3 regions of the Methylobacterium sp. ME121 genome follow, and region 1 is predicted to be linked to each of the others. Evidence: predicted binding sites of a transcription regulator. Region 1 holds the regulator's gene; each other region holds the start of a gene.

Region 1 (6,406 bases):
TGCACCCTGGAGCCGGGCGGGAATCCGGCCTTGCACGCCGTGCGGATCGGCCTGCGCGCGGTGCGCGGCCTGCCCGAGGCCGCCATGCGCCGGCTCGTGCGGCTGCGCGCCAACGGCTACGCCAGCATCGAGGGCCTGCAGGCGTCCCTCGCCCTGCCCCGCAACGCCCTGGAGCGCCTGGCCGAGGCGGACGCGTTCCGCTCGCTCGGCCTCGACCGGCGCGCCGCCCTCTGGATGGTCCGCACCCTGGAGGGGACCTCGGCCCGCAAGGCCGCCCGAGCCGATCCGAGCGAGCGCCGGGCCCATCTGCTGGACGCGCCGCTGCCGCTCTTCGCCTGGCACGCCGATGACGGCCTGTTCCGGCACGAGCCGGCTGTGGACCTGCCGGCCCTGGCCCCGTCCGAGGCGGTGGCCGAGGATTATTCCGCCACCGGCCTGTCCCTGCAGGGGCATCCGGTCGCCTTCTTCCGGGGGCGGCTCGCCCGGATCGGCGCGATCCCGGTCCGGGCCCATCTCGATCCGGCCCTGCCCCAGGGCGCGCGGGTCACGGTGGCGGGCCTCGTGCTGATCCGACAGCGGCCGGGCACCGCCAAGGGCGTGGTCTTCCTGACCCTGGAGGACGAGACCGGTATCGCCAACGTGATCGTCTGGAAGGCGGTGTTCGAGGCCAACCGCCGGGCCGCCATGCAGGCCCGGTTCCTCGCCGTGCGCGGCCGGATCCAGCGGGCGGACGGGGTGGTCCACCTCGTGGCGGAGGGGTTCCGCGACCTCACCGCCTCCTTACGCGACCTGCGCGAGGCCGGCATGAGGCTGCCGCCCGAGAACACGGATTTCGGCGTGCCCCCGGACCGGCGCGTGTACCGCAGCCGGGATTTCCACTGAGGCGCGCCCCTCGACAGGCCCCGCGCCGGGCGTAGAGTGCGGCGATGTCGAGCTTCGCCGTTCCGCGCCTCCTCCTCGCCGCCTGCGCGGCCCTGCCCCTCCTGGCGGAGGCCGCCCGGGCCGACAGCTGCGACGACCTCACCCGCCAGATCGCCGGCGCGATCGGCGGCCGGGTCGGCAAGCGCGCCGGCCCCAGCATCGACATCCGCGTGGCCGGCCCGATCAAGTTCGACGTCACCTGCCGGGCCGAGCCGATCGTGCAGGCGACCTCCGCCGAGCCGGCCCCCTCGGCGGCCTTCTTCCGCGACCTGTCGGTGGCCTCCGAGATCCTCGTCGGCGAGCCGGCCGCGACCGTCGAGCCGATCATCGCCAACGCCTACCGGACCGCGCTGGCGGAGCGGCGCAAGTCGTTCATCCAGCAGAACGGCTGGTCGGCCTCCTGCTACACCGACCCGGGCAGCAGCACGGTGCGCACCCTCTGCTCGGTGGGGCGCATCCCGCCGGGCTGAGGCTTACCTGAGCCGGCGGGATGCGGTCCGCGCGGCCGATCAGTACTCGATCACGCCGTCGAGCGCGTAGTGCTTCACGGTCTTCCGGTTGGCGATCAGCTCGTCCACCGTCGGCTCGCCCTTGAGGGCGCGGGCGATGGCGAGCTTCGTCGCCTCGTAGTTCGTCCGGTAGAGGTCCTTCTGGTCGAGGTTGTCGTCCTCCGCGCAGCGGGGATCGAGCCAGATCATGATGATCATGCACAGCTCGTCGAGCCCGTCCTTGGGCAGGATGCCCTCGATGATGCAGTCCACGATCGCGTCGCCGGTGGCGGCCTGGACCACGCCGCCGAGGAGTTCGACGTACTCGGCCGTGTGGATCGTGGCCTTGGTGGTCATCATCGTGGCCGGGCGCACCAACTGGTTGAGGTCGCGCACCACGAACATCCGCGTGTGGCCCTGGACCTGCCCCATCATCGACGCGAAGGCCTGACCCACCGGGCCGCGCACCGAGCCGATCAGCACCTCCGGCATGGCGTCGGTGTACTGGCCCTCGGCCGCCAGCACCGTGGCCTCGCCCGCGCGGAACCAGATCTCTTGCATGTTCGAACTCCACCTGATCGGAGCCCGCGGGAGACATCATCGGGGGCCCTGCGTCAATCGCGTCAGAGCAGGCCCACCCCGTCCAGGACGCCGACCATCGCGAAGGCGACGGTGAGGCCCGACACCGTGTAGACCAGCCACTTGTAGGCGCCCGCCACGCGCTGTCCCTCGGGCAGGGCCCGGGTGGCCAGGAGAATCAGCAGGCCGAGCGCCAGGGGAAGGAGCAGCGCGTTCATCACCTCCACGGCGATGTTGAGCGCCACGAGGTTCGGCACGAGCTGCACGGCGCCCGCCCCCGCCGCGACGGCGAGCGCGAAGGCGCCGTAGAAGGCCGGCGCCTCCCGGGGGGACTGCTCCAGGGAGTGGGGCCGGCCGGTCACGTCGCCGAACCCCCAGGCCAGCGCCAGGGCCACGACGTTGAGCGCCACGAAGGCCGCCGCGACGATGCCCACCCCGAACACCACCTGTCCGAGCCACGGCCCGAGGGCCGGCGTGAAGGCGCCCGCGAGGTCGCCGACGGTCTCCAGCCCCTTCGCGCTGCCCTGCCCGGCCTTGCCGATCGTGGCGGCGGCGGCGACGAGGATCGCGCCCATCACGCATTGCGAGATCACCGCGCCCACGAGCGTGTCGAGCCGCGAGCGCCGCGCGTGCTCCCAGCCCAGGCCCTTATCGACGATCGCCGACTGCTGGTAGAAGATCATCCACGGCATGATCACCGCGCCGATATTGGCGGCGATCAGCACCCGGAACTGACCGTCGCCCAGCGGCATGTGCCCGAAGGAGGCGACGATCTCGGACACGTTCGGCCGCGCCGCGGCGGCGAGCCCGACGAAGACCAGCTCGAACAGTCCGACCACGATCGCCACGACCTCCACGCGCCGGTAGCTCCCGGTGAGGACGAGCCCGAGGAGCAGGCAGGCCGGCAGGCCGAGGCTCACGAGCCGCGGCACCCCGAACAGGTCCCCGATGCCGGCGATGCCGGAGAATTCCGTGACGATGGCGCCGAGGCCGGCGACCACGAGGCCGCCGTACGAGATCCAGGCCCAGACCGGCCCGTACCGCTCCCGGATCAGCGCGCCGTGGCCGCGCCCGGTGGCGGTCCCGAGCCGCACCGTCAGCTCCTGGACGACGTACAGGATCGGCACCAGCAGGATCTGCAGGAGCAGCAGCGCGTAGCCCCAGCGCGCCCCGCTCTGGGCCGCCGTGATGAGGCTTCCGACATCGGTATCGGCCAGCATCACCACGAGTCCGGGGCCCGCGGCCTTGAGGTAAGCGGACAGGCGAGGCAGGGAAGCGCTGGGCACGGCTCGGGAACAGTCCCGCGCACGGGCGGTTCCGGCGGGCGCCTGCGGCGTTTTCCCGGGGCAGGCGGGAGGAGCGTGAGATGGCGGAGAGCACGGATCGGGGCTCCGGCTGGAGCCTGCAGGCGAGCGCCGTGCCCGACGGGGTGCGCCTGGAACTCGCCCTCGCCGACCTCGGCGGCGCGCCGGTGACCGCCGCGATCGTGCTCGACCGGGCCGAGGCCCGGGCCTTCGCCCGCGCCCTGCTCGCCGCCGCCGGGGACGCGGCTGAGCGGACCTTCCCGAAGCCGGGCGCCTGACGGCGCGCCGCCGGCCGGTCAGCGCACCCCGAGGCCGGGGTTGCGGCCCGGCAGGCGGGGGACCACCGTGCCGCGCTTCTCGATCGGCGCGTCGCACGCGTAGGCGAACTCGGTCTTCAGCGGATCGAACACGGTCTCGCCGGTGATCCGGCAATCCTCGCGCACGGTCTCGTCGAGATAGGCCCGGGCGGCGGTGCGGAAGCGCTTCACCCGGGTGGCGTCCGGCTCCGGATCGATCCGGACCTCGCTCAGATTGCAGCCGGTGTACTCGCGCAGGGCGTTGGAGACGATCAGCATCCGGCGCAGCTGCCGGTTGTCGTAGACCTCGTAGGGCTCCTTGCAGCCGATCGTCACGACCTGGGGGGTGAGCGCCACGTAGTTCCGCGAGATGTAGGAGAACCCGGTGGTGCAGCCGGCGAGGCCGAGGGCGGCGAGGCCGAGGGGCAGCAGAGCCGCGGGTCGTCGCATCCTCGTCATTCCAAGAGGGTCCCAGCCCGCGCCCCGGATCCGCCGCCTGCCCGGCGGGGCACCGCGGTGCATTGAAACGGCTCCGCTTGCGCCGTCAATGCGTTTCTCCGCCTTGTCCCGCGGGCGCGCCGCAGCGCGCCGAGCGTGGCGGTGCCGCTCTTGCGGAACACTTGCGGAACGTTTAACCTGTTCGTGATTTGTTTCGGAGACCGTCACGTGGCGGTCCGCCAAGCCGCGAGTCCCCCGTCGATGCTCACGCGCAAGCAGCTGGACCTCCTGCGATTCATCCAGAGCCGGATGCAGGAATGCGGCGTCCCGCCGTCGTTCGACGAGATGAAGGATGCCCTCGACCTCAAGTCGAAATCCGGCATCCACCGGCTGATCACGGCGCTGGAGGAGCGCGGCTTTCTCCGGCGCCTGCCGAATCGGGCGCGCGCCATCGAGGTGATCCGCATCCCCGAGAGCCTGACGCAGGCCGCGCCGGCGCCCCAGACCCCCGCCGAGCCGCGCCGCTTCACGCCGAGCGTGGTCGAGGGCGGCAAGTCCAAGCAGCCGCCGGCCCCGGCGAGCACGCGGATGATCGACGAGTCCGGCCGGGCCATCTCGATCCCCGTCATGGGCCGGATCGCGGCCGGTACGCCCGTCTCGGCGATCCAGAACCAGAGCCACGCCATCACCCTGTCGCCGGACTTCGTGGCCGGCGGCGAGCACTACGCCCTCGAGGTGCGCGGCGACTCGATGGTCGAGGCCGGGATCCTGGACGGCGACCTCGTGGTCATCCGCAAGCAGGACACCGCCAATACCGGCGACATCATCGTGGCGCTGATCGACGACGAGGAGGCGACGCTCAAGCGCCTGCGCCGCCGCGGCTCCTCGATCGCCCTGGAGGCCGCCAACCCGGCCTACGAGACCCGCGTGCTCGGGCCCGACCGGGTCCGGATCCAGGGCCGCCTCGTCAGCCTCGTCCGCCGCTACTGAAGCGGCTCGGCCGGCGCGTCGCCGGGAGCGAGGTCTCCGCCCGGCGCGGCGGCCCCGTCCTCCGCGGCGCGGTCGCCCGGCTCCGCGGTGACCGGCCGCGGCGGTCCCGGATCGCGTCCCGGATCGCGTCCCGGGGCCGGCCGCCAGGGCACGGCGCGCCCGTCGTCCCGGGCGAAGCGCGCGGCGAAGCCGTCGCCGTCGGTCCGGAGGGCCACGGCGCCGCGGGCGGCGAGGACTTGCCGATCGATCACCAGGGGGCCCGTGCAGGTCGGCGGCGCCGCGAGGAAGGTGATCAGCACCGCGGCGCGGGCGCAATCCTCCGGGAAGGCCCGCCTGTCCCGGACGAGGGCGACCGCCCGCCCGTCCGGCAGCCGGGCGGTGCAGCCGAGCCGGTCGCAGCGCCCGCTGCCCGACCGGACGATGAGCGCCGCGGGCCGCCGCCCGTCACCGTCCGCCTTCAGCCACTGCTCGAGGACGAAGCCGGAGGGGCTTCCGAGGGCCGCGAGCCGCCCGTCCGGACCCCGCACCGCCGCTCCCGCGCCCTGCCGGTCGACGTAGAGGTCGTAGCGGTCGGGCCGGGCCGCGAGGACGAGGCCGAGCAGGACCGGCGGCACGGCGAGCCAGCGCAGGCGGGAGGCCGGCAGCGTCGCCAGCAGCAGGCCCGCGGTCAGCAGGGTCAGCGCTGCGGCGCCGAAGGCCGGCAGCACCAGGCTCGCCCGCTCGAACCCGGCGATCCAGTCCGAGATCGCCAGCATGCCGGCCACCGCCTGCCCCATCAGCCACCAGACCGGCCGGTCGAGGGCGAAGGGATAGGCGAGGCAGCCGATTACCGCGGCGGGCATCACCGCCAGGGAGACGAGCGGCAGGGTCAGGGCGTTGCCGACGAGGCCGAAGGGCTGAACCGTCTGGAAGTGGTAGGTGGCGAAGGGCGCGGTCGCGACCTGCGCCACAAGGGTCGTGGCCAGGGTCCCGGTGATCGCCGAGAGGCCGGTGCCGACGAGGCGGCCGATCCGCCCGGCCCCGGGGCGCACGAACAGCCGCCCGTCGATCAGCCGGGCGCAGGCGATCAGCCCGGCCACGGCGCCGAAGGACATCTGGAAGCTCGGGCCGAGCAGGCCCTCCGGCTCCCGGGCGAGCGCGATCAGCGCCGCGAGGGCGAGGTTGCGCATCGACAGGGCCGGCCGGTCCACCAGGATCGCGCCCAGCATGATCAGGGTCATGATCAGCGAGCGCTCGGCCGCGATGTCCCAGCCCGAGAAGGCGCAGTAGGCGGTGACGCCGACCATGGCGAAGCCGGCCGCGATCTTCTTGATCGGCCAGAGGAGCGCGCAGAGCGGCACCGCGGCGAGGACCGCCCGCACCAGCCAGAACACCACGCCGGCGGCCAGCA
Region 2 (6,406 bases), on a different contig from region 1:
GGTCGCGCAGGCGCTTGAGCGTGCCGAGCAGCCGCTCGTTGTCGCGCTGGTGCAGGCCGATCGAGGGCTCGTCCAGCACGTAGAGCACGCCGGTCAGCCCCGAGCCGATCTGCGAGGCGAGCCGGATGCGCTGGCTCTCGCCGCCCGAGAGCGAGCCGGAGCCGCGGGCGAGCGTCAGGTATTCCAGGCCGACATCCACCAGGAAGGTCAGCCGGTCGCGGATCTCTTTCAGGATCCGGACCGCGATCTCGTTCTGCTTGGCGGTCAGCTTCTCCGGCAGCTCCGAGAACCAGCGGTGCGCCTCGCTCACCGAGAGGGCCGTGACGTCGGCGATGTCCGCCATGGCGACCTTCACGGCGAGCGCCTCGGGCTTCAGCCGCTTGCCGCCGCAGGCGGCGCAGGGCGTCTCGCTCATGAAGCGCCCGATCTCCTCCCGGACGGCGTCCGAGTCGCTCTCCTTGTAGCGGCGCTCCAGGTTCGGGATCACGCCCTCGAACGGCTTGTTGACCGTGTACTTGCGCAACCCGTCGTCGTAGGCGAAGCGGATCGACTGCTTGCCCGAGCCGTAGAGCACGATGGCGCGGGCGGTCTCCGACAGGCTCTGCCAGGGGAGGCCCGTCTTGAAGCCGAAATGCTCGGCCAGCGCCTCCAGGGTCTGGCCGTAATAGGGCGAGGTCGACTTCGCCCAGGGGCCGACCGCGCCGCGCTTCAGGCTCAGGGCCGGGTCGGAGATCACCAGCTCGGGATCGATCCGCATCTCGTGGCCGATGCCGCTGCAGGTCGGGCAGGCGCCGAACGGATTGTTGAACGAGAACAGACGCGGCTCGATCTCCGCGATGGTGAAGCCCGAGACCGGGCAGGCGAACCGCGACGAGAAGGTGATGGTCCGGGGCGCCTCGCCCTCGGGGGCGTCGGCGAACACGATCTCGGCGACGCCGTCGGCGAGCTCCAGCGCCGTCTCGAAGGATTCGGCGAGGCGCGAGCCGATATCGGCGCGGACCACGATCCGGTCGACCACCACGTCGATGTCGTGCTTGAACTTCTTGTCGAGCTTGGGCACGTCGTCGATGGCGTAGTACTCGCCGTTCACACGCAGACGCTGGAAGCCCTTCTTCTGGTACTCGGCGATTTCCTTGCGGTACTCGCCTTTCCGCCCGCGGACCACCGGCGCGAGCAGGTAGAGCCGGGTCTTCTCCGGCAGCTCCAGCACGCGGTCGACCATCTGCTGGACGGTCTGGCTCTCGATCGGCAGGCCGGTGGCCGGCGAGTAGGGGATGCCGACCCGCGCCCAGAGCAGGCGCATGTAGTCGTAGATCTCGGTGACCGTCCCCACGGTGGAGCGGGGATTCTTGGAGGTGGTCTTCTGCTCGATGGAGATGGCCGGCGACAGCCCGTCGATCTGGTCGACGTCGGGCTTCGACATCATCTCCAGGAACTGGCGAGCGTAGGCCGAGAGCGACTCGACGTAGCGGCGCTGCCCCTCGGCGTAGATCGTGTCGAAGGCGAGCGACGACTTGCCCGAGCCCGAGAGCCCGGTGAACACCACGAGCTTGTCCCGGGGGATGGTCAGGTCGACGTTCTTGAGATTGTGCTCCCGGGCGCCGCGGATCGCGATCACCCGCCGGTCCTCGACGGGGGCCGGCGCGGCGTCGAACAGGGCCTCCAGCCTGGCGTCGATGGCGGCCTCGGTCCGGGCCGCGGGCGCTTCGCCCTTCGCGCGGGCCTGTCTGGGCAGGGCCGCCTTCGTTGAGCCTGCCTTCGTCGAGGCTGCCTTGAGGGGCGCCTTGGGAGCGGCTTTGGCGGCGCCGGCGCGGCTTGCGACACGACTTCCAGCTTGGGCTTTGGCCATGAGGGCGGCGGTCTTTCGAGGCGTCGACGCGGTCAGAGTCGGATTCGCGCGCGGGCCAGCCGCCGCACCGGCCTCATGTCGAGCCCGCGGGGGCTCACGGCAAGATGCGGCCGGCGGGACGCAGGCCCGTCATGCGCCGCCCTTGCTAGAACGAAACGCGTACGTCGGCAACCGCTCGGTGAACGCGCAGCCGTCTTTGCGCGCAGCGCAAGCAATCCGGATGGCGCCACGCTGACGAGCCGCGCGCCGGGCCCCGTCGCTTGCGCGGGCGACGACGTGCAGCCAACGGCCGCGATCGGAGTCCGGCGGCCCCGAGTTCGCCGGATCTCGATTCGCCAAACCTTGGCCCACCTTCGGTGTTGCACCGCGGGAGTTGAGATCCACATCGCCCAATCCCGCCCACAGATCCAAGTCCCGACAGGCATCGATGCCAGCACTCGACCTGACCGATCCGGTCGCCATCCCGGGGGCCGACGACCGGGCCGCGGCCCGGCAGAGGCTGTCCACGCGGCTGCTGTTCCTGATCGTCGGCATCGCCAACGCCACCTGGGCGCCGCTGGTGCCGCTGGTGAAGGACCGCGCTGGCCTCGACGCGGCGGGGCTCGGCCTGCTGCTCCTCACCTTCGGCATCGGCTCGATCCTGGCGATGCCGAGCGCCGGGGTGGCGGCCGCGCGGCTCGGCTTCCGGCCGGTCCTGCTCGCCGGCACGCTGGCCCTCGGCCTCGCCCTCCCGGTGCTGGCCGCGGCCTCGGGGCTCGTGACGCTCACCCTGGGGCTGCTGCTGTTCGGGGCCGGGATGGGGGCGGTGGACTGCGTCATGAACCTGCAGGCGGTCGCGGTGGAGCGCCGGAGCGGGCACCCGATGATGTCGGGCTTCCACGGCCTCTACAGCCTCGGCTGCATCCTGGGGGCGCTGATCGCCAGCGGCCTGCTGGCGGCGGGCCTCGGCGCGGGCTGGAGCGTGCTGCTCCTGACCGCCGGCATCGCGGCCCTGTTCGCCGCCGCCTGGCCCGGCATCCTGCCGCCGGACAGGGGAGGGACGCGCGGCGGCCCCGCCTTCGCGCTGCCCCGCGGCCCGGTGCTGGTCCTGGGCCTGCTCTGCTTCGTGGTGTTCCTCACCGAGGGCTCGGCCCTCGACTGGAGCGCGGTCTTCCTGATCCAGCAGCGGGGGCTCGATCCGGCCTGGGCGGCGCTCGGCTACGCGGCCTTCTCGGTGACGATGACGGTCGGCCGGCTCGCGGGCGACCGGGTCGTGGCCCGGCTCGGGCGCCGGAGCGTGGTCGTCCTCGGCGGCCTGCTGGCGGCCGTCGGCCTCGCGCTCTCGGTCCTCGTCCCGGCCTGGGAGGCGGCACTCGCCGGCTACGCGCTGGTCGGGGCGGGCTGCGCCAACATCGTCCCGGTCCTGTTCACGGCGGCCGGCCGCCAGAGGGCGATGGCCGCGCGCGTGGCGGTGCCGGCGGTGACGACGCTGGGCTATGCCGGGGTGCTGGCGGGCCCGGCCCTGATCGGCTTCGCCGCGCAGGCGCTCGGCCTCCCCGCGGCGCTCCTGATCGTGGCGGCCCTGCTCGTCGGCGTGGCGGCGGCCGGGCGCTCCCTGCGGGTCTGACCTCAACCCTCCGCGTTGCGCGCCATGAAGCTGGCCGGCGTCCCGTCCTCCGGGTTCACGAAGATGATGTCGGTCGGCGCCCGGCGGGGCGTGTCGATCGACAGGAACACCACCGGGTCCCCGGGCTCGAGCGCCGGCATCGCGTGGACCGTGCCCTTCTCGAAGAACAGGAGCTGGCCGGGGCCGAACGCGGTCACCGCGGCGGGATCGCGCATCCAGAAGGTGCCCCGGCCCGAGAGGCAGTAGAGGTACTCGTCGCAGGTGGCGTGGTAGTGCGGCGGCGTCGGCCGGTAGACCCGGAACACCCGGGCGCTCGCGGCCTCCCGGTCGGTCAGGTAGGTGTCGACCAGGAGGGTCCCGGCGCTGTCGGGCAGCGCCGCCGCCAGTGCCGCCACGTCGAAGATCCCGGTCCCCGCCGCCTCCGTCATCGCGTGCTCACTCCGAGAAGCCTTCGAGCACGATCTTGCCCCTGGCGCGCCCGCTCTCGATCAGGCCGTGGGCGCGCCGGAGATTCGCGGCGTCGATCCGCCCGTAATGCTCTCCCAGGGTGGTGCGCAGGCGGCCCGAATCAATGAGGCGGGCGACCTCGTCGAGGAGCGCGCCCTGGGCAGCGATGTCGGCGGTGGCGAACATCGAGCGGGTGAACATGAACTCCCAGTGCAGCGACAGGCTCTTGCGCTTGAGGAGCCCGACATCGAGGCGCTCCGGATCGTCGATCAGGGCGAGGCGGCCCTGCGGGGCGATGAGCTCGACGATCGCGGCGAGGTGCGCGTCGGTGTTGGTCGTGGAGAAGACGAGGCCCGGCGCGCCGAGCCCCAGGGCCGCCACCTCGGCCGCCAGGGGCTTGGAATGGTCGACCACGTGGTGGGCGCCGAGGTCCCGGCACCAGGCCGCCGTCTCGGGCCGCGACGCGGTGGCGATCACGGTGAGGTCGGTGAGTTCCCGGGCGAGCTGGATGGCCACCGAGCCGACGCCCCCCGCGCCGCCGACGATCAGGATCGCCGGGGCGGCGCCCGGAACCGGCTTGCCCGTGTCGAGCCGGTCGAACAGCGTCTCCCAGGCGGTGATCGCGGTGAGCGGCAGGGCGGCGGCCTGCGCCCAGTCGAGGCGCGCGGGCTTGCGCCCGACGATGCGGGCATCGACGCAGTGGAACTGGGCGTTCGTCCCCGGCCGGGTGAGGTCGCCCGCGTAGAACACCGCGTCGCCCGCGGCGAAGCCCTGGACCTCCGCGCCGGCGGCGACGACGGTGCCGGCCGCGTCCCAGCCGAGCACCTTGGCGCCGCCGGCCTCCGGCTCGGCCCGCCGCCGGACCTTGGTGTCGACGGGGTTCACCGAGACCGCCTCGACCTTCACCAGCAGGTCCAGCGGGCCGGGCGCCGGCTGTGGCAGGTCGAGGTCGACCAGGGCTTCGGGATCGGTGATCGGCAGGGACTTGCGGTAGCCGACGGCGCGCATGGTGATCTCCTCGGGCTGTCGCCGCAGGAGATGCCGCCCGCCTTCACGGGCCGCAAGTACGCACATAAAACGCCGCTAGTGCCGGAAACGATACCGTCGGAGACGCCCATGCCCCGCACCCGCCGCCACACGGGGGCCTGCAGCCCCGGCTGCGCCGTCGAGGCGACGCTCCGGCTCATCGACGGCAAGTGGAAGGGCGTGATCCTCTATCACCTGCTGGAGGGGACCCTGCGGTTCAACGAGATCCGGCGGCGCCTCGCCAGCGTGACCCAGCGCATGCTCACGAACCAGTTGCGCGAAATGGAAGCCGACGGCCTGATCACCCGGACGGTCTATGCCGAGGTTCCCCCGAAGGTCGAATACAGCCTGACCGAGCGGGGGCGGTCCCTCGAGCCGGTCATCCGCGCGCTGAAGACCTGGGGAGATCTGCACGTCGAATTGGCAGATGCGGCCCAAAACGCCGCCTGATTGGGCAGACCGGTCCCGGATCCGCGCGAGACCCATAACCGGATTTTTATGACTTGGCCGGAAGGTGGCGCGTCTCCTGCCGGACGGTTCCAGATCTTCCGATGCCGATCCTCGCCTCGCTCCGCGCCCGCATCCTGGCGGTGGCGCTCGCCCCGTGCCTCGCCTTCGCGGGGGCGGCCGGCCTCGCCGTGTCGGACCAGTGGGCGCGGCGGGCCGAGATGGACCGGGTTGAGGGCCTGGTCGGCCTCGCCTCCCGGATCAGCGCCTTCGTGCACGAGGCCCAGCGGGAGCGCGGGGCCTCGAGCCTGTTCCTGGGCGCGCAGGGCGCGCAGTTCGGTCCGGAACTGGCGGCCCAGCGCAGGCGCACCGACGCGGCGCTCGCCGGACTGCCCGAGGCCGTGACCGCCGCGACGGGCTTCGGGCCGGTCTTCGCGGCCCGGAGCGAGGGCTTCGCGCAGGCGCTCACCGGACTGGCCGCGCAGCGCCGGGCCGTCGACGCCCTGACGGCGGCCACGCCGCAGGCCGTGGCCTACTACACGGGCCTGATCGGGGAGGGGCTCGGGCTGGTGCGGGCCATGGGCGGCGCGATCGACGAGGCCGGCCTCGCCGCCCGGGCGAACGCCTACGCGGCCTTCCTGGCGCTGAAGGAGGCGGCCGGCCAGGAGCGGGCCGTCGCCGCGGCGGTCTTCGCCTCCGGCAACCTCGACCTCGCGGCCGCCCGCCGCCTCGCGACCCTCGCGGCCGAGCAGGCGACCTATGCCGGCCTGTTCCGGGCCGGGGCCGAGGCCGGGCAGGCGCACCTGCTCGACGCCGCGGAGGCGACCGGGCCGGCCCGCGAGGTCGCGCGCCTGCGGACGGTCGCGCAGGAGACGATGCCGGGGACGCCCCTCGCCTTCCGCGACGCGCCGGCGTGGTTCCGCCTCGCCACGCAGCGCATCGACGCCCTGAAGGGCGTGGAGGACCGGCTCACCGCCGACCTGGTGGCGGCCGCGGGGGCGGTGCACGCCCGCGCCGGGCGGATGCTGGCC
Region 3 (6,406 bases), on a different contig from region 1:
GGGTGCAGCAATCGCTGCAGCTTCTGCATCATCCCGTCCCTGCGCGGGAACCTCGTCAGCCGCCCGGCCGCCGACGTGCTGCGGGAAGCGGAGAAACTGGTGAAGGCCGGCGTGAAGGAGCTGCTGGTCGTCAGCCAGGACACCAGCGCCTACGGCGTCGATATCCGCTACAGTGAGAGCCCGTGGCGCGACCGGCAGGTCCGCGCGAAGTTCTACGACCTGACCCGGGAGCTCGGCGAGCTCGGGGCCTGGGTGCGGCTGCACTACGTCTACCCCTACCCGCACGTGGACGAGGTCATCCCCCTGATGGCCGAGGGCAAGGTGCTCCCCTACCTCGACATGCCGCTCCAGCACGCGAGCCCGTCGGTGCTCAAGCGCATGCGCCGCCCCGGCAATCAGGAGCGCCAGCTCGACCGGATCCGCAGCTGGCGGCAGACCTGCCCGGATCTCGCGATCCGCTCGACCTTCATCGTCGGCTTCCCCGGCGAGACCGAGGCCGAGTTCGAGGAACTGCTGGCCTGGCTGCAGGAGGCCAAGCTCGATCGGGTCGGCTGCTTCGAGTACGAGCCGGTGGCGGGCGCCACCGCCAACGCGCTGGGCGACCCCGTGCCGCCGGCGGTGAAGGCCGAGCGCAAGCGCCGGTTCATGGAGACGCAGAACGGGATCGCGCTGCGGCTGCAGCGGGCCAAGGTCGGCAAGCGGCTGCCGGTCATCGTCGATTCCGTCGAGGGCGGGGTCGCGCGGGGCCGGTCCAAGGCCGACGCGCCGGAGATCGACGGCACCGTCCACGCCGCCTTCCGGCGCCCGGTGCGGGTCGGCGACATCGTCACCGTGAAGATCGACCGGGCCGAGGCGTACGACCTCTACGGCAGCGTCGCCTGAGGCGGCGCGCCGTGGCGACGATCCGAACCGTGCCCTCATCCTGAGGCGCCGAGCGCTGCGGAGGCCTCGGAGGAGGGCTCCAGCCGGCCGCGCGATCCCCGGAGCCCTCCTTCGAGGCTCGCTCCGCTCGCACCTCGGGATGGGGGCGTGGGTGGGATATCCCTGTTGACGCCCCGCCCGGCGCAGCTTGACCCCGCAGGGCCGCCGCGATCTTTAGAACAGAGCGGGAACCAGCGGCGGATCTCCGAGGCGGCGATGGATCCGGAGGTCGCGCTCCGAAAAATCATCCACATCGACATGGACGCGTTCTACGCCTCCGTGGAGCAGCGCGACGACCCGTCCCTGCGCGGCAAACCCCTGGCGGTGGGCGGCTCGCGGGAGCGCGGCGTGGTGGCGGCGGCGAGCTACGAGGCGCGCCGGTTCGGCGTCCGCTCGGCCATGCCGTCGGCCACCGCGCGGCGGCTGTGCCCGGACCTGCTGTTCGTGAAGCCGCGCTTCGAGGTCTACCGGGCGGTCTCGGAGGAGATCCGCGCGGTCTTCGCCCGGCACACGGCCGTCATCGAGCCGGTGGCCCTCGACGAGGCCTATCTCGACGTCACCGAGAATCTCCTGGGCCTCCCGACCGCGACGGCCGTGGCGAAGGCGATCCGGGCCGAGATCCTAGAGCGCACCGGGCTCGTGGCCTCGGCCGGGGTCTCGTACAACAAGTTCCTCGCCAAGGTGGCGTCCGACCACAGGAAGCCGAACGCCCTATTCGTCATCACCCCCGCCATGGGGCCGGACTTCGTGGCCGCGCTGCCGATCGGCCGGTTCCACGGCGTCGGCCCGGTCACCGAGGCGAAGATGAAGCGGCTCGGGATCGAGACCGGGGCGGACCTGCGCGCCTGGACGCCGGAGCGCCTGCGCGAGACCTTCGGCTCCGCGGGCGCCTACTACCACGCGGTCGCCCGCGGGATCGACGAGCGGCCGGTCCGCGCCCACCGGGTGCGCAAGTCGATCGGCGCGGAGACCACCTTCTCGGACGACACCGCCGCCTTCGAGGTCCTGGCCGCCCGGCTGGCGCCGCTGTTCGACAAGGTCTGGGCCGCGGCCGACGCCAAGGGCATGCGCGCCCGGACCGTGACCCTGAAGCTCAAGTTCTCGGATTTCGCCCAGGTCACCCGGGCGCGGTCGCTGCCCGTCCCCGTCGCCGACCGGGCAGGGCTGGAGCGGATCGGCCTCGACCTGCTGGCCGGCCTGTTCCCCCTGCGGCGCAGCGCGCGGCTGATCGGGGTGTCGCTGTCGGGCTTCGCGCAGGACGCGCCCGAGGCGCCGCTCCAGCTCGGGCTGGCCCTGTGACGGGCTCCCGCCGCCGGGCCCGCGCCGATCCCGCGATGATGCGACGCGGGATCGCGGTGCGGTCCCGCACGCCGGGCCCGCGCGGCCGCCCCACATGGGATCCGTCCGGCGCGGACCGGGATTGCCCGGGGCCCGCACGAACCGAAGGGTCCGCCCCATGTCGAAGCCCGCCTCCCCGGCCCCGTCTCTGGCTTTGTCCGCCGCGCTCCTGCTGACCGTCCCGGCGGGCGCTGCCCGCGCCGACGGCACCGCCGCCTTCGGGGCCGCCAGCGCGGCGCAGCTCCGGGGGCTACTCCGCGAGCCCCGCCCAGCTCTACGTCCCGGCGGGCGGCCCGTCCGCCGGGCTCGCGACCGGCCCGGCCCCGGCACCCCGGCGGCCGAAGCCGCCGGCCCGCGCCCGCTGACGGGGAGCGCCCGGGCCGCGCCGGCCCGGGCATCCGTCACGCGTTCAGGCTGTCACGCGTTCTTGCGCGGCCGGTGGTCGGGGTCGACGCCGCCGTCTAGCTTCGTCTCGTTGTCGACGTCGCCCTCGAAGGTCGAATCCGCCTGCAGATCCGCCGGGTCGGCGCCGCTCATCCCCTTCGAGGTGCCGATCCCGGGATTGCCCTTGAGGTCGGCGTCCGTGGGCGTGTCGGTCTTCGGGTGCTTGCCTGACATGCTGGCTCCTGACTGGCATCCCGACGGACGCCGATGCCGGGCCAACGCATCGGCGCGGGGCCGGTCTCCCGCGCGGCGTGCGGCGGTTCGCCTCCCGCCCCCGGGGCCGGTCAGCCCGCTCAGCCGATCTGCGCCGACCGGATCCGGCGCACCCCCGCCGCCTCCATGCGCGCCCAGGCCTGCGCGAGCGACCCGTCCACGTCGATCCCGCGCACCGCATCCTCCACCACGAGGACCTCGAAACCCGCGTCGCTGGCGTCGAGCGCGCTCCAGGCGACGCAGAAATCGGTGGCGAGGCCGCACACGGCGACGCGGGTGATGCCGCGCTCCCTGAGCGCCCCGGCGAGCCCGGTGCGGGTCGACCGGTCGGCCTCCAGGAAGGCCGAGTAGCTGTCGACCCGGGGATCGAGCCCCTTGCGCACCACGAGGCTCGCCCGGTCGGTGGCGAGACCCGGCGCGAAGGCGGCGCCCGGGCTGCCCTGGACGCAGTGGCGCGGCCACAGCACCTGCGGCCCGTAGGGCAGCGCCACGGTCTCGAACGGGGCCCGCCCCGGATGGGTCTCGGCGAAGGAGACGTGATCGGCCGGATGCCAGTCCTGCATCAGCACCACGTGCCGGAAGCGGTGCTGGAGGTCGTTGATCGGGCCGACCACCGCGTCGCCTTCCGGGACCGGGAGCGCCCCGCCCGGCAGGAAATCGACCTGCACGTCGACGACGAGGAGCAGGTCGGCGCTGCCGGGCGTCATGGTCGCCTGCCTCAGGGCAGCATCACGATCGAGCCGGTGGTCTCCCGGCCCGCGAGGTCGCGGTGGACCTGCTGCGCCTCGGCCAGCGGGTAGGTGGCGTTGACGGCGATCTTCACCGCGCCGTCGCCGACCACCTTGAACAGGCGGGCGGCCGCCTCCTCCAGGGTGGCGCGGTTCGACGAGAAGGTCGCGAGCGTCGGGCGCGTCACGTAGAGCGAGCCGCGCGGGGCGAGCAGGCCGAGGTCGAGCCCGGTGATCGCCCCCGAGGCCGAGCCGAAGCTCGCCAGCAGGCCGAGCGGCGCGAGGCTGTCCAGCGAGCCCATCAGGGTCGCCTGGCCGACGCCGTCGTAGACCACCGGCACGCCCTTGCCGCCGGTGATCTCGCGCACGCGCTTGGCCACGTCCTCCTCGCGGTAGAGGATGACGTGGTCGCAGCCGTTCCGCTTGGCGAGCTCCGCCTTCTCGGGGCTGCCGGCGGTGCCGATCACGGTGGCGCCGAGGTGCTTGGCCCACTGGCAGGCGATCAGGCCGACGCCGCCGGCGGCCGCCTGCCACAGGATCGTGTCGCCGGGCTTCACCGCGTAGGTCCGGTGCAGCAGGTACTCGACGGTCAGGCCCTTGAGCATCATGGCGGCGGCGGTCTTCTCGTCGACGCCGTCCGGGATCGGCACGGCCGCGGAGGCCGGGATCACCGGCTCCTCGGCGTAGCAGCCGTCCGCCACCGAACCGTAGGCGACCCGGTCGCCGGGCTTGAACTGGCTGACGCCCTCGCCCACCGCAGTGACGGTGCCGGCGCCCTCCTTGCCGGGGGTGTAGGGCATGTGCGGGGACTTGTAGGCGCCGGTGCGGAAGTAGATGTCGATGAAGTTGACGCCGATGGCGGCCTGCTTGACCCGGATCTGCCCGGGGCCCGGCTCGGCCAGGGGCACGTCCTCGAAGCGCATCACCTCGGGGCCGCCATATTCGTAGACCCGGATCGCCTTCGGCATCGTTGGACTCCCGCTCGCCGCCCCACGCGGGGGCGTTGCAGCCCGAGATAACGGACCGCCCGGCGGAGGCAATTTGTTTTTGCCGTCTCGCGCTCCGGTTGTAACTCGCCCGGTCGCGACCCCGTTCTGGATCCGTCGCCGCGGGCGGCCTATCTAGCGACTGCCCTATGTTCGAGCCGAGGTCCGAGATCCATGTCCGGCACCACCCGCACGAGCGCCGACCTCGATCCGCGCCGCCGCCGCCTCCTCTACCGCGCCTGGCACCGGGGCATCCGCGAGATGGACCTGATCATGGGCCGCTTCGCCGATGCCGAGATCGGCGACCTGTCGGAGGCGGAGCTCGACCAGTTCGAGGCGCTGATCGAGGTTCCGGACCGGGACCTGTTCAAGTGGCTGACCGGCGAGGTCGAGACGCCCTCGAACTACGACACGTCGGTCTGGCAGCGCGTGCGGGCGTTCCACCGGCACGACGCGCCGATCCACTCGTGACAGGGACCGCCATGGACGAACCGAAGCCCAATTACGACCACCCGGCCCGGTCGATCGCCACCGAACTCGTGGTGCGCATCATGCTGGAGATGATGGAGCGCTCCGACCCGGCGCTGCGCGGCGAGATCCTGCGGCAGGCGACGGTCCGGGCCGCCGCGATGACCGAGCACATGCCCAACGCGGATTTCTTCCGCGGCCGGGTCGAGGCGGCGCTGGCGGAGATCGTCGGGCCGGACGCGTGACGGGTCCGGTCGGAGGCCTCGATCGCATCCCATCGAAGCTGTCGGCTCTTGCAGACCGCTCCGTCATCACGAGCGGAGCGAGGTGACCCAGGGTGGCGCGACTTCGGAACCGTGGCGCTGCCCTGGATCGCTCCGCGACGCTCGCGAAGACGGCAGCCGTTCCACGCCGTACCAGAACCACCATATAGGGTGGGCTCAGCCGCCCAGACGCTTCCGTCGGGACGCTTTATCGCGGCGGCCCGATCGGCTAACGCCACCCGACCTCCTCCCCTGACGCGCCCGGCGGGCCTCCCCGCGAAAGACCCGATGGCCAAGCCTCAGCCGAAGCCCCCCGCCCCCGCCGCCAAGCCGCCGGTCGCGCGCTTCGCGCTGCCGAAATCCTCCGCGCTCGCCCGGGCGATCGACGCCCTCAAGCGCGGCGACAGCCCGGTCCTGGCGAACGCCCCGGAGGGCTTCGACGCGCTGGCGCTCGCCGACCTCGCCCGTGCCCTGGCGCCCACCGTCGACGCACCGGCCGTGCTGGTGCACGTGGCGCGCGATTCCGGGCGCTCGGCCGCGTTCCAGGCGGCTTTGGGCTTCGTCGCGCCCGAGATGGACGTGATGAGCCTGCCGGCCTGGGACTGCCAGCCCTACGACCGGGTCTCGCCGACCACCGCCGTCGCCGCCGCCCGGATGACGGCGCTCGCCCGCCTCGCCCGCACCCGCTCGGCCGAGGACAGGCCGCGCATCCTCTGCACCACCGTCAACGCCCTGGTGCAGCGGGTCCCACCCCGCGCCCACATCGCCAAGGAGGCGTTCTCGGCGGCGATCGGCAACGTCGTGGCGATGGACGACGTGGTGGCCTGGGTCGAGGCCAACGGCTTCCTGCGCACCGGGACGGTGCGCGACACCGGCGAGTACGCGGTCCGCGGCGGCATCCTCGACCTGTCGCCCCCGGGCCTGCCGGCCCCGATCCGCCTCGACTTCTTCGGCGACACGCTGGAATCGATCCGCGCCTTCGACCCGGAGACGCAGCGCACCACCGGTCAGCTCCGCTCCCTCGACCTGATGCCGATGAGCGAGG

Evidence for each region. The regulator LexA, encoded in region 1, represses DNA repair genes until DNA is damaged. The targets are predictions, from matches to a motif close to TGTTCNNNNTGTGTTCNG.
Region 2: the regulator LexA is predicted to act here: its motif matches at 1,996-2,013, upstream of uvrA (excinuclease ABC subunit UvrA).
Region 3: the regulator LexA is predicted to act here: its motif matches at 1,097-1,114, upstream of dinB (DNA polymerase IV).

The regions. Positions count from the first base shown of each region.
Region 1 is NZ_BBUX01000010.1:46,443-52,848, forward strand. Features, by position in the region: gene ME121_RS09595 (error-prone DNA polymerase) at 1-882, shown strand, start outside; gene ME121_RS09600 (hypothetical protein) at 927-1,391, shown strand; gene fae (formaldehyde-activating enzyme) at 1,431-1,970, opposite strand; gene ME121_RS09610 (NRAMP family divalent metal transporter) at 2,033-3,274, opposite strand; gene ME121_RS09615 (hypothetical protein) at 3,355-3,570, shown strand; gene ME121_RS09620 (hypothetical protein) at 3,589-4,038, opposite strand; gene lexA (transcriptional repressor LexA) at 4,288-5,016, shown strand; partial or broken gene ME121_RS09630 (ComEC/Rec2 family competence protein) at 5,010-6,406, opposite strand, start outside.
Region 2 is NZ_BBUX01000093.1:8,030-14,435, forward strand. Features, by position in the region: gene uvrA (excinuclease ABC subunit UvrA) at 1-1,849, opposite strand, end outside; gene ME121_RS29920 (MFS transporter) at 2,277-3,455, shown strand; gene ME121_RS29925 (cupin domain-containing protein) at 3,458-3,883, opposite strand; gene ME121_RS29930 (zinc-binding alcohol dehydrogenase family protein) at 3,891-4,910, opposite strand; gene ME121_RS29935 (winged helix-turn-helix transcriptional regulator) at 5,019-5,378, shown strand; gene ME121_RS29940 (methyl-accepting chemotaxis protein) at 5,480-6,406, shown strand, end outside.
Region 3 is NZ_BBUX01000065.1:4,770-11,175, reverse strand. Features, by position in the region: gene rimO (30S ribosomal protein S12 methylthiotransferase RimO) at 1-882, shown strand, start outside; gene dinB (DNA polymerase IV) at 1,138-2,220, shown strand; gene ME121_RS26440 (hypothetical protein) at 2,677-2,877, opposite strand; gene pncA (bifunctional nicotinamidase/pyrazinamidase) at 2,997-3,623, opposite strand; gene ME121_RS26430 (quinone oxidoreductase family protein) at 3,635-4,612, opposite strand; gene ME121_RS26425 (FAD assembly factor SdhE) at 4,805-5,101, shown strand; gene ME121_RS26420 (hypothetical protein) at 5,113-5,343, shown strand; gene mfd (transcription-repair coupling factor) at 5,650-6,406, shown strand, end outside.